Linked DNA regions of Arachidicoccus terrestris. The protein of the gene in region 2 interacts with the protein of the main gene of each other region in a pairwise test. Links are inferred from orthologs where the notes say so. Each region holds a gene or a part of one and is shown on either strand. Other genes may lie near its edges.

Region 1 (6,648 bases), 860 kb from region 2 along the record:
CGTGGCTTTGCCTTCCATAATACCGGGAATATTTTTAAACTGTCTGCGAACTTCTTCAACCATAGCCATCGCTGCCTCACCCACCGCTCTAATCGCAAAAGAGGAAAATATAAAGGGAATCATGGCGCCAATAAATAATCCTGCAAGTACGTCAGCCCGGTAGATGTCGATGCCGTCTATTTTGGCGATACCGACAAAGGCAGCAAATAAGGCTAAGGAAGTTAAAGCGGCGGAGGCAATAGCAAACCCCTTACCAGTGGCCGCCGTTGTATTACCTACAGCATCCAGTATATCTGTTTTTTCTCGGACCTCGCCGGGCAGTTCACTCATTTCAGCGATACCACCGGCATTATCTGCAATCGGACCAAAAGCATCGATAGCCAGCTGCATGGCAGTCGTGGCCATCATACCTGCAGAAGCAATAGCCACCCCATATAGACCGGCACAAAGAAAGGATCCATAAATACCGGCTGCCAGTACAATAATGGGTAACATCGTACTTTCCATACCTACTGCCAGCCCACCAATGATATTGGTCGCGTGGCCGGTACCGGATTGACGAATGATGCTTTTCACCGGGCGTTTACCCATCGCCGTAAAATATTCTGTGATTATACTCATTAACGTACCTACGCCAAGGCCTACCAAAACGGCACCATATACGCCATTTCTGGTAAAATGTGTGCCCCGTAACACCATGGTCGTGTCTGCCGGCAACAGCCAGTTAACTATAAAATATGTGGCAACAGCGGTCAGGATGATCGCCCCCCAGTTTCCCTTATTCAGAGCTGCCTGTACTTTTGCCGTGCTAAGTCCGGCATTTTCACTGATGGTAACGAAGAAAGTACCGATAATAGAAAAAATAATACCTGCACCGGCAATCAACATGGGCAGTAGGATAGGAGAGAATCCATTGTAGCCATCTGTCAATGCTACACCACTAGTGCCTAAAACTTCATGGCCTAAGACCATGGTAGCAAGAATAGTCGCAACATAACTGCCAAAGAGGTCAGCGCCCATGCCGGCGACATCTCCGACATTATCGCCTACATTATCCGCAATCGTGGCTGGATTACGGGGATCGTCTTCCGGAATGCCGGCTTCTACCTTACCTACCAGATCCGCGCCTACATCAGCCGCCTTGGTATATATACCGCCACCCACACGGGCAAATAATGCGATACTTTCCGCTCCGAGACTAAAGCCTGTCAATACTTCGATGGCCTTCGCAACTTCCTCGGTATCACTGAGAGCACCCGGAGCAAAAGTCATTAACAATACTATAAAGAGCCCGCCTAAGCCCATTACCGCCAAGCCAGTCACTCCCATACCCATGACCGACCCTCCGGTAAAGGAAACAGCCAATGCTTTTCTAAGAGAGGTTCTCGCTGCATTAGCGGTTCTTACATTGGCCTTGGTGGCGATCCTCATACCGATAAAACCTGCCAGGGCGCTCAGGAAGGCGCCGGCAACAAAAGAAAGTGCGATTGACCAGTGAGAGCTACTATTACTATAACCCATTACCCCTAAGAGAATACTTGCTATAACAACAAAATATAACATAACCCGATATTCAGACTTTAGAAAGGCCATCGCGCCATCGGCAATATAATTAGAGATTTCTTTCATGCGATCCAGCCCCGGATCCTGTGCCGTAACCCACTTGCTCTTGATGATCGTAAATATAAGACCTATGAGACCCAGGATAGGTACCACATAAAACAAATTGTTCATAGACGACATGTTTTTTAATTAAAAAATGAATATGAAACAAATATAAGGATTAAAAAATTAAATTTAACAAAGTGTTCAACAACTATCTGGCAAATGACAAAAGACCTATAAGTTTTTGTTAATGAGAAAGTTACTACTAATGTCAAACAGGCCGAGGGCATTACCCGATGCCAGCTATTACAAATCTACATAATAAGAATTATATTATAAGCAACCTAGCCACCAGGGCATGACAAATTATTGTTTATGCATATTATGACCTTTTCAAACCGGAAATGATCTTTATAATAGCCCACGAGGTGATTAATAGGTCGTCTTTAATTTCGAAATAATAGACTGAAGGGGCAATGGGACTATCTTTAGGAGAGAACACCATAGAGCCGCGTTTTCCCCCTTATTATTTTTTGCTTACGATTGTGCCGAATGGAATTAAATTATAGGGAACTTTACGTTGATATTATCGGTTGGCTGCCAATAGCGACATTAACGAAAATCAGACAAACTGGCTGAGAAACTGGCTCTTTCCCTGCCTTTGAATAAAACGCTCCAGTTACCTTTGTAATGCAGGTCTACGGGTACCAGCTGCCCCTTTCTAACGCCTAGCTTTACTTGCATTTTGACGTCAAAATCATACACACCCGCTTTATAGCTTAGGGAGTAAGACCTATATAAAACGTCCATGGTTTCAGCATCGAAGATGGTCCGCATATAATCAATGACCACCCCTCTGGCACCTGGTTTAGGTGTAATGGTGAATTCGTATCCATGATTTTCACCGTAGGTCACGGTGTCCAGCCGATAATTATATTTTTTCAAGGCTTCCTTATCATAGAGATCTAACTTATCACCAATAAAAGGGATCCCCGGGATCTTTTTGCCAGGGTTAAAAAAGAGCATTTTGAGTTGTTCCTTTTTCTTCTCAATACCGGAAAGCCCGCTGGTTTCAAAATTCATATGTCCGGCTACGATATTCGTCTCACCGCAGACCTTGCCCTTGGCAAAAAAAAGGCCTGCGAACAGATCGCCAATGGTATAGTTATAATTCCCTTTCCGGTCTAAAAAATCACCTGTCGTTTTCTGCTCCAGAATACGGGTCGTTCTACAGCCTCCCTGGCGAATTTGCACTGCCTGGCTTTGATAGCTTGCCTTTACCTTTCCCTTCTTATTATATACCTCAATATGATTATCGGAATTATAGTTGACGACCCGAAGTGTTTTAAAAGCCTTATAGAAACTGGTATCATTTTTAATCCGTCTGAGTAGCTGACTGCTGTTCACAGAATTGACAATAACCACGGGCAGTGTCAGGTTATCCGCCGCCAGCAATGTATCTCCGGGACGTAATGTATCTCCCTCATTGACAAATTGCGCATTTGCGATTCCAGGAATCAATACTATGCTGGCATTGCAAAGCAACACCAATAGTATGGCGATCAGGCTTCTTAAAGGTGATATACGGATCTGCTGTCCGGTTGGTGCTTTATTGGGTGGCATACATTATAAATAACTGCCAAAAAAAGATTACGTCTTAAGATAAGCGCAACCAGGCCTTTTTATTCGGTTCGGATCTATTTAGGGAACAGCATCTTATATCCTACCTGCACCTTTCCTTTAGAGATATCTGTCAGCTTACGCTGCAGGAGCTTCTTTTTAAGGGGTTTCAGGTAGTCGATAAAAAGCTTGCCTTCTATATGATCATATTCATGTTGAATGATGCGAGCAGTCATACCGATAAAGGTCTCGGTATGATGTTCAAAGTTCTCGTCCTGATATTCCAGTACAACGGTTTCGGGCCGGATAACATCTTCATTGATCTTTGGAATACTCAGACAGCCTTCATTATATGACCAAGGTTCACCTTCCAGTTTTTTGATCTTTGCATTGATGAAAACACGCTTGATACCAGGTGCATCCGGATAGGGTTCGTCATCCGGCTCCATGTTGTTAAATATGACCTCACTATCCACCAAAAATAAACGGATATCCCGGTTAATCTGCGGAGCGGCTAAACCAACACCATTACTGGCATATAAAGTCTCCCACATATCTTCGATCAATTTTTTCAGATCGGGATAATCAGCGTCTATATTGCGCGCCACTTTTCTTAGAATAGGCGTACCGTAGGCGATAATGGGTAATTGCATATATTATAATAATTTCTTTTATCTTAGGTTTCTGCTAAAGGGCAAAGTTAGGCTAAATTATTCAAATATGATGCCCCAAATATTCCTGTAACATAATCGTAGCCGCTATTTGGTCGGTATTGCCTTTCTGGCGCCGATCCTTTTTCTTCATGCCCATCTCCACCATGGCCTGACTGGCCATCTTGGATGTATAACGCTCGTCAATTGTCTCAATATGTATATCGGGAAAATTCTTTCGAAGTTTGGCAATGGCCTTTTTAACCATGGCTGTCGCATGTGTATCTGATTCATCCCAGTTTTTAGGCTCGCCAATTAGAATTCGTTCCACCTGTTCACTTGCTAAATAGCTCTTTAAAAAAGAGATAAATTCTGTCGTAGGTATAGTTGTAAGCGCACTGGCAATGATCTTTAGCGGATCTGTAACCGCTATTCCCGTGCGCTTTCCACCATAGTCGATACATATGATTCTTCCCATTTGATTTATTAAGTGGCAAATAGTTTTCTTTCTAAATAAAAATAATGTCTGCAATAACCAGACAGCCAAATACCACACTGGCAATGCCGTTAGCCGTCATAAAGGCGATATTCACCCGACTGAGATCATTAGGCTTGACCAGCAGATGCTGATAGACCAACATACCAATAAATACACCGATACCAATCCAATACAACCAGGAAAAATGTCCATAGATCCCGGCCACAACCACAAAAGCTGAACTCAGCACGTGTAGCAGTTCAGAGGTCTTGAGCGCCCTGGCCCCGCCCATTGCAGTCGGTATGGAATGCAGGCTTTGCGATTTATCAAAATCGATATCCTGCATGGCATAAATAATATCAAAACCACTTACCCAGGTTATCACTGCCAGGGAAAACAGGATCGGGAGCAGGGAGAAAACACCGGTTAAAGCCAGATAGGCTCCGATGGGTGCCAGTGAAAGTCCAAGGCCCAGTACTAGATGACAAAGTGAGGTAAATCTCTTCGTATAGCTGTAAAATAAAATGACAAATAAAGCGACAGGAGAGAGTATGAGGCATATCGGATTGATAAACGCAGTTGCCGCCATAAACAATAGACAGTTAACAACGGTAAACCGCAGCGCACTACCCGCAGAAATGATCCCTTTGGGAATTTCCCTGATGGCCGTTCTGGGATTACGCGCATCGAAGTGACGGTCTAAATACCGGTTAAATGCCATAGCGGCGCTTCTGGCCGTTACCATACAAACCAGGACCAGTAATAGTTTAATTAGAATCTCTTTACCTGTAAAACTGCCTTGCTGATATACAACCACTGCACCCAATGTAAAGCCAATCATGGCAAAGGGCAGGGCAAATATCGTGTGGGCAAATTTTACAAGCGACAGATAATTTTTAATGGTGCTCATATACGTTTTTACATTCAAATACCTAATGGAAAGAGAAGCTCTGGATTAAAAAAAGAGGTTTAAAGTCTTTGCCAGCTGCCTAAAAATAAGGAATTTGCCAGTTAACTTTAAACCTCCTATATTATTTTGTGCTAAATGCTTCTGTACTAAGCACCTGGCTTAGACATCAGAGGCTGTGGTCTGCCGCCAGTCATCGGGAATTTCAGCGACCTTATAGGCACCGGCATCCAGCTTCTTTTTAGTTTCACTGAAGGCCAGTAAAGTCTGTTCGATATCCTCATCCGTATGCACCGCAGAAGGTATCAGCCTGTATATGATATGCCCTTTAGGAATAACAGGATACACCACAATAGAGGCAAAAACACTGTAGTTTTCCCTTAAGTCCATAACCATAGCGGTGGCTTCCTCAACACCTCCTTTCATATATACGGGCGTAACAGGCGTATTGGTTTCACCAATATCAAATCCTTTTTCTTTCAAGCCATTTTGCAGCTTTAATGCATTACTCCAAAGCTTTTCTTTTAGCTCAGGCATCGTCTGCAGCATATCCAGTCTTTTCAGGTTACCGACGACTAGCGGCATCGGCAAGCTTTTCGCAAAAATCTGCGAACGGATATTATAACGAATATAATCCATAATGGCTTTGTCACCGGCGATAAAAGCGCCGATAGAGGCCATAGATTTAGCAAATGTGGAAAAATAGAGGTCAATCTGGTCCTGACAGTCCTGAGCTTCGCCAACACCAGCACCTTTTTCCCCTAAAGTCCCAAAACCGTGGGCATCATCCACTAATAGCCTGAAATCGTATTTTCCCTTATAAGAAACGATTTCCTTGATCTTTCCCTGGTCACCGGCCATGCCAAATACACCTTCTGAGATGACCAGAATGCCGCCTTGCTTTTGTTTATTGATCAGCGTAGTAGCACGGTCCATCTGTTTTTCAAAATCTTTGATGTCGTTGTGCTTAAAGACAAATTTATGGCCCAACTGCATGCGCATGCCATCCATGATACAGGCGTGACACTCAGCGTCGTATACAATCACATCATGCCTGCCACATACAGCGTCAATCACACTCATGATTCCTTGATAGCCATAGTTTAACAGGATAGCATCTTCTTTGCCTTCAAATGCTGCCAGGCGCCTTTCCAGCTCTTCGTGCTTTTCCGTATTACCGCTCATCATTCTGGCTCCCATCGGGTAGGCCAGTCCATAAGCCGCTGTTGCTTCTGTATCAACTTTACGAATCTCCGGATGATTGGCCAGACCTAAATAGTTATTAAGGCTCCATACAATCACCTCCTTTCCACGAAATTTCATGCGACTTCCTAGTGGTCCTTCCAGCTTCGGGAAGGCAAAATAACCATGTGCTCTGTCGCGGTGCT
Region 2 (6,871 bases):
GAATTTTACGTACCTCTTCTGCCTTGGTAACGGTCTGTCCGTTGATGCTAACGATAATAAAACCATTCTGGATTTTTGCCTTTTTAAAAGCGCCTTCTCTCAGATTAGTGACCTGTACACCACCTCTGATGCCATATTTGCCGGCTTGTTCCGGAGTAAGTGTCGTTAGATCGGCCCCTAATGTCTTTGCAGAGGCTTCGTCGGCGGTCAATTGTTTATAAGTACCGATACTGTTTTTGAGGATCAGGCTGGCCTGGTGCTGCTTGCCATCCCGCATATAGGTGACGTTCAGTTTATCTCCGGGTTTTTTGTCGCCCATGACTGCTGACATCTGCCCTGAATTATGCACCGCTTTTCCATTGATTGCGGTAATGATATCACCTTTCTGAAGTCCTGCTTCTTTAGCGGCACCGTCTTCACTGACATCAGCCACATACAGGCCGGTATTGTAGTTGGCAATTTTCCGTTCTTCTTTTTGTTTATCGGTCATATTAGTGATATCTCCGAAAGATATCCCGATGTATCCCCGCTGCACGGCCCCGTATTTAATAATATCATTGACCACTTTACGGGCAATATTGACAGGGATGGCAAAGGAGTATCCCGTAAAGCTACCCGTAGGAGAGGCAATAGCACTATTGATACCGATCAGCTGTCCGTCAGTATTGATCAACGCACCGCCACTGTTACCGGGATTAACCGCTGCATCTGTCTGGATATAGGATTCAACCGTCGTGGAGCTGCCATTGCTTTTAGACCGGCCCAGACCAATATCCCTAGCCTTAGCACTAACGATACCAGCCGTTACGGTCACATCCAGCGTGAATGGGTAACCAATGGCAATAACCCACTGGCCGAGTTTCAGATCATCACTATTACCATAAACTAAATAGGGCAGGTTGTCTGCTTCAATTTTTACGACCGCCAGATCACTGCTGGGGTCTGTGCCGATAACACGGGCCTTATATGTTTTTTTATCGCTGGTGGTTACCGTAATCTTATCGGCATTCGCCACGACATGGTTATTGGTTACGATGTAACCATCTTCACTGATGATGACACCACTGCCGCTGGCCCTTTCCCCCGGAATGGTCTGAATTCTTGGGCCACCGAAGAAATCCCCGAATGGGCTATCCCCGAACAGGTCTCCAAAAGGGCTTCTGGGTAAATTGTTGGTTACTTTTCTGGCTTTGGTTTCTACTTTAATATGAACAACGGCAGGTGTGGCGGAAGCGCTGGCTGCCGTAAAATCAAGCGCTCCGGCAGGGGCGGTTGATTTATCATAAAAACTGGCATAGTTGGCAGGAAGTTTACCGGTTTCCTGAATTCCGGCTGTTTGCATGCGCTGGTATTTACTGAAGCCCCATACACTACCTATGGCTGTAACAGCGCTGATAAAAACAACAAACAGTACATTTTTTAATTTCATCGGTTTATTTCATTTTAATAGTTAATAATTCCCTTGAAACTTGCAGTACACGAGATTTAATGTTTTTAATAAACTGCTTTTATCAAAGGGCCGGTTGCTTTTCAGTCTTAGCAATATTGATAAATTAAACTGCAACTGTATTTGGTTGCTTTTTAATATTTATTGGACGATAAATTTACAGTCCAGTTCAATATGGCTTTACGCAGCTTTTATTTATTAACAAAATATTTAATTGGTAGTCAGCAATGTTAAAGATGACTGCCATGCTGAAAGCTCGGAAAATTAATGGTTGTAGCAAAAAGTAGGATGATATGCTGTTAAAATAAATTAACCGAGAAACCTGTTTCGTTAGCATAGTTTTTTGCATGCGTATTTTAGTAACCCCTATTTTGACAATTATTAATGTTTATGGCTGCTATGTTTTTTTATTAAGGTGCCACTTTTCTGATAGGCACCGATTGTATAAAATAAAAATCAAAGCAGAAAATTAAAAATATTATCCATAAGTTTACAATATCAAGATGGACCGTTATCAGGACTTTATCGCTTCGGCGCAGCCAAAGTCATATCAAAGTATACATTATGAAAGGGAAAGTTATACGCAGAAAAAAGATTATTTATTTAGATAGCCCTAAAAGGGGCATCTGGGAAATTGGCTTTTCCCTGAAGGTTGCCTGGCAACTTATGTACAACATGTATAAGCTGCATAATATCGGGCCAGGGGTGACGGTATTCGGATCTGCCAGATTGGAAGAAGGAACAAAGTACTACGAGGCAGCTGTTGAGTTTGGCAGGCGGATCGCCGAAATGAAATTTACGACGATCACCGGTGGCGGTCCGGGTATTATGGAGGCCGCTAACAAAGGCGCATTTGAGGCAGGCGGTATTTCTGTAGGAATGAATATTGTTTTGCCACATGAGCAGCACGAAAATCCTTACCTTACTGATTCTATAGTCTTCGAACATTTTTTTACCAGAAAGGTCATGCTGGTAAAGCATTCGTATGCTTTTGTGGTGATGCCAGGCGGCTTTGGAACAATGGATGAGTTTTTTGAGATCCTGACCCTGGTGCAGACCAAGTCTGTTGACAGGTATCCAATTGTATTATTCGGGTCTGCATTTTATCAGCCGATTGTGGACCTGATGAAAGGTTTCGCCGACGCGGGCACTATTGCGCCGATCGATATGGACCTGATTTTTATTACGGATAGCATTGATGACGGCATGGATTATATCCAGAAATTTATTAGCCGACATTATAATATTTTGCCGCAAAGGCCTCGCTGGAGGTGGCTGGAACGCAAAGAGCCCAGGTGATTACAGACCCATATTAGTGTTCAGCCGGGGATGTAATCTTTTAAAAAATGCAATATTAAACAACATATAGGGGTACCACCATGCCAAAAAAAGTCTATTCCACTGCAAGAATCTTAAGAGTGGAATAGACTTTTTTAATAAACAGCATTGATACGATACAACAAACTAATTGCCGTCCAGCCATTATTTGGCTTTATCGCCTAAATCAGCTTTTGCGCCAACAGGTATTCAGCGATCTGTACGGCATTGGTGGCTGCACCTTTGCGAAGGTTATCGCTAACGACCCAGAGATTTAAAGTTTTAGGTTGGGTTTCATCTCTACGGAGACGCCCCACAAAGACCTCGTCTTTCTCATGTGCATTCAGCGGCATAGGGTATTGACTTTCGGCAATATTGTCTTGTAAAACGACGCCCGGAGCTTCACTCAATAATTGGCGAACTTCATCCAGGTCAAATTCTTTTTCAAATTCAACATTGATGCTTTCACTGTGTCCGCCGATGACCGGAATACGGATTGCAGTAGCGGTCAAACGGATGGAGTCATCTTGCAAGATCTTGATCGTTTCATTGGTCATCTTCATTTCTTCCTTGGTATAGCCATTATCTGTGAAGACATCGATCTGCGGTATCACATTCAAGTCAATAGGGTGTGCATAGGCTTTGTCACCATCTTTACCTGTTCTTTCATTAAAGAGCTGATCGACGGCTTTTTTACCCGTACCCGTAACGCTCTGATACGTGCTTACAATCACTCTTTTCATTTGATAGGCTTTATGTAGCGGATTGAGGGCAACGACCATTTGTATGGTAGAGCAATTGGGGTTCGCGATGATTTTGTCTTCGCTGGTTAATACCGACGCATTGATCTCCGGAACCACGAGCTTTTTAGTAGGATCCATTCTCCAGGCAGAAGAGTTGTCGATAACCGTGATGCCGGCTGCCGCAAATTTTGGAGCCCATTCCAGGGAAGTGCCTCCACCTGCAGAGAAAATAGCCACCTGCGGTTTTTCATCGATTGCCTGTTGCATACCAATCACCTTATATGTTTTGCCTTTGAAGCTGACTTCTTTACCAACGCTTCTTTCAGAGGCTACAGGCAATAATTCCGTTACCGGAAAATTTCTTTCTTCCAGGACCTGCATCATTTTTGTACCTACCAGACCGGTAGCACCGACTACGGCTACTTTCATTGTTTCTTTTTTTTGTTATATAATGAGCTTTAAAACGGACAACACTGAGAATATACTTTAAAAGCCTCGGTTGAAACACAAGAAAAAAGCCTTCCCGTTATAGGAAGGCTTCATTTATGATGTGACACATACCAAGTTCACCCTTCCTGTTTAGACGGTTTCATCTTCTTAGTATGTTTCTTTATGTTGTTCATTTATGGGTCAAAATTAATTGGATATAATGAATTATTCAAATAATTTTTTAGGAAAATGTAAAAACTTCCTGCCTTTTGATTATTCCACCACCAATAACCGTATCCCCTTCATAGAAGACGGCGCTTTGACCCGGCGCGATCCCGGAGGCAGGAGCCAGCAGTTCTACGCGCAACTGCCCCTCTTCCTGATAGAGATGACCCATGGTGCCTTTATCCTTATAACGGATCTTTACCAGTACCTCCATGCCATCCTGAATGGTGTCATATTTTTGCCAATTCAACTGTCCCACCTTTAATTCGCTTTTGTCCAGATCTTCGATATCGCCTAATACAACGGTATTGGTATCGGGATCAATGTGGGTGACATATACCGGATGTCCCATAGCGATAAGCCCTTTACGCTGACCGATCGTATAGAAAGGATAGCCATTGTGTTGCCCGAGTTTTTTACCGGTTTTATCGACAAACCATCCACCTTGTACGCGTTCCTCCAGACCTTCCACCCGGCGCTTTAAAAATCCCCGGTAATCATTATCAGGTACAAAGCATATTTCGTAGCTTTCACTCTTTTTGGCGAGCTCCGGATAGCCGTAATCGGCTGCCAGTTGTCGGATCTCGCTTTTATGATAGCCCCCTAACGGCAGAAGTGTGCGACTAAGCAGGTCCTGTTCCAATCCCCAAAGTACATAACTTTGATCCTTTGTCGCGTCCAGTCCTTTGCTCAGATAATACCTTCCGTCTTCCCCCTGATGAATGTTCGCATAATGGCCGGTGGCGATATAATCGCAGCCCAGGGCATTGGCTCTTTTTAGAAGTGCCCGCCACTTAATATGCGTATTGCACATAACACAAGGGTTCGGGGTACGCCCGGCAATATACTCCTCAACAAAGTTCTCAATTACAAAATCACCGAATTCATCTCGTATATCCAGTATAAAATGGGGAAACCCATGTTGAACTGCCGCCTGGCGGGCATCATTAAAACTGTCTACGTTACAGCAACCGGTCTCCTTGGAGCTGCTGCCGCTGCTGGCATAGTCCCAGGTTTTCATGGTAATTCCAATAACTTCATACCCTTGTTTGTGGAGCATAAGCGCAACGACAGTACTATCAATACCGCCACTCATAGCTACCAAAACCTTTCCCTTTTTCACAATATTAAATTTTTGCAAAGGTAACATTATTGGCAGAAATAGCTTTATGGGTCCGTCACACGGCTGTCATAATTCTGATTTATGATATTTTTTGGATATCCGTGTTGAAGAATTCAACAAGAAGAGATATCTTTGCCTCATGGTAAATTGTTGAGAAATAAGGAATTGAAAATTCATTATTTTTTACATTTTTCCAGGTTTTGGCCAATTTGGCACGAAATTTTAGCATAAAAATTAGCAAGCTGGGTATTTACATTCCAAACAAACTAAATTGTAAAACATGAAAAAATTACTTGTATTAACAGTCGCAGGCCTTTTCGGTGCGTTAACAGTGACAAATGCACAGATCCAGAAAGGGAATCTGATGCTGGGTACTGATTTGGGAAGCGGTCTCGTCACAACACCGAATAGTGGATTATTCGGATTCAATTTCGGGCTAAACGACGGCGCGGGTTACAGTATAGGTATCAGTCCTAAAATCGGATATTTTATTGACGACAATGTTATGGTAGGGGGTGTCGTAAATCTTGGATTCAATAAATCCGCGGAGATTAACGGGGTAGCAGCAAAATCTACTATATACGGAATCCAGGCTTTGGGACGTTATTATTTGTCTCCCGGCGAGAAAGGTGTAGATAATTTACTCAAACATGGACGGTTTTTCGCCGAAGCTAATGCAGGTTTTGCAGGTATAAATATTAAAGACGGTCCAACAACCAATGGTTTTGCTTTTGGTTTTGGCCCGGGTTATTCTTATTTCGTTACACCAAACGTAGCACTGGAGGGTCTGGTAAAATACAATGGTCTTGTTGGTGGTGGTAACACTTCCTATCAGCACGCACTGGGCGTGAATTTTGGCGTCCAGGTATTTTTACCCAGTTCCAGAGTTCGCTCGATGGTCGATAACCCATCTCAGTTGTAATAAGTATAGCCAGTTTTTAGCCTGATCCGAGTGGATCAGGGGCTGATAAAAGCAAATAAACCAAATCAATCAGGATCCGATCGGCACAAAAACCGGTTTGGATCCTGTTTTTTTAGGTTGTAACCTCGATTTTGGCATAAAAGTGGCGCTTTATCAATTTTTACCGTGTTATATACGTTTTCTCGCAAAAAAATGTATATTGCTGCAAACATATTTGCCACGAAATTTTAATTGACGTTTTATGATTAAATTGCAAGTAATTGGAAATCTGGGCCGGGACTGCACGGTTAATAATGTGAACGGCCGAACTGTTATAAATTTTAGTGTTGCCCACACGGAAAGATATCGGGATAGTACAACGGGGGAACTGAAACCTAAAACTATCTGGGTGGAATGTGCTTATTGGACAGAGAAAACTGCTATTGCTCCTTACCTTAAAAAGGGAACACAAGTATATGCAGAAGGAACGCCAGATACCCGGTCTTATACAACTCAAAGTGGGGAAAACAAGATTTCACTTACGCTTAGAATTCATAATGTTCAATTATTAGGCTCCAGACCTAATGATAACTATGGCCAGGATGCGATGCCTGGTGGATCTTCCGGTAATATTGGCTCCGATAGTAATAGCGGCGGTTACGGTCAGCAGGAAAGCGGCAATACCA

Evidence for each region.
Region 1: the proteins of K9M52_RS14250 (region 2) and def interact in binary tests that used the Escherichia coli proteins (3 or more experiments, as listed by UniProt). The link is inferred for Arachidicoccus terrestris from one-to-one orthologs.

What each region holds. Positions count from the first base shown.
Region 1 is NZ_CP083387.1:4,523,275-4,529,922, reverse strand. The notes cover bases 2,091-4,826. They hold def (peptide deformylase), read right to left. Parts: upstream 3,879-4,826; coding sequence 3,303-3,878; downstream 2,091-3,302. Other genes in these bases: K9M52_RS17720 (UbiA-like polyprenyltransferase), read right to left, coding at 4,385-4,826; ruvX (Holliday junction resolvase RuvX), read right to left, coding at 3,940-4,353; K9M52_RS17735 (hypothetical protein), read right to left, coding at 2,218-3,228. In the rest of the region: K9M52_RS17740 (sodium-translocating pyrophosphatase), read right to left, coding at 1-1,734; more of K9M52_RS17720, read right to left, coding at 4,827-5,263; K9M52_RS17715 (aminotransferase class I/II-fold pyridoxal phosphate-dependent enzyme), read right to left, coding at 5,423-6,648. UniProt on the Escherichia coli protein: Removes the formyl group from the N-terminal Met of newly synthesized proteins. Requires at least a dipeptide for an efficient rate of reaction. N-terminal L-methionine is a prerequisite for activity but the enzyme has broad specificity at other positions.
Region 2 is NZ_CP083387.1:3,668,118-3,674,988, forward strand. What follows is about bases 1,942-4,900. They hold K9M52_RS14250 (aspartate-semialdehyde dehydrogenase), read right to left. Parts: upstream 3,937-4,900; coding sequence 2,947-3,936; downstream 1,942-2,946. Other genes in these bases: K9M52_RS14245 (LOG family protein), read left to right, coding at 2,012-2,746; mnmA (tRNA 2-thiouridine(34) synthase MnmA), read right to left, coding at 4,178-4,900. Also shown: K9M52_RS14240 (trypsin-like peptidase domain-containing protein), read right to left, coding at 1-1,429; more of mnmA, read right to left, coding at 4,901-5,284; K9M52_RS14260 (hypothetical protein), read left to right, coding at 5,565-6,206; ssb (single-stranded DNA-binding protein), read left to right, coding at 6,448-6,871.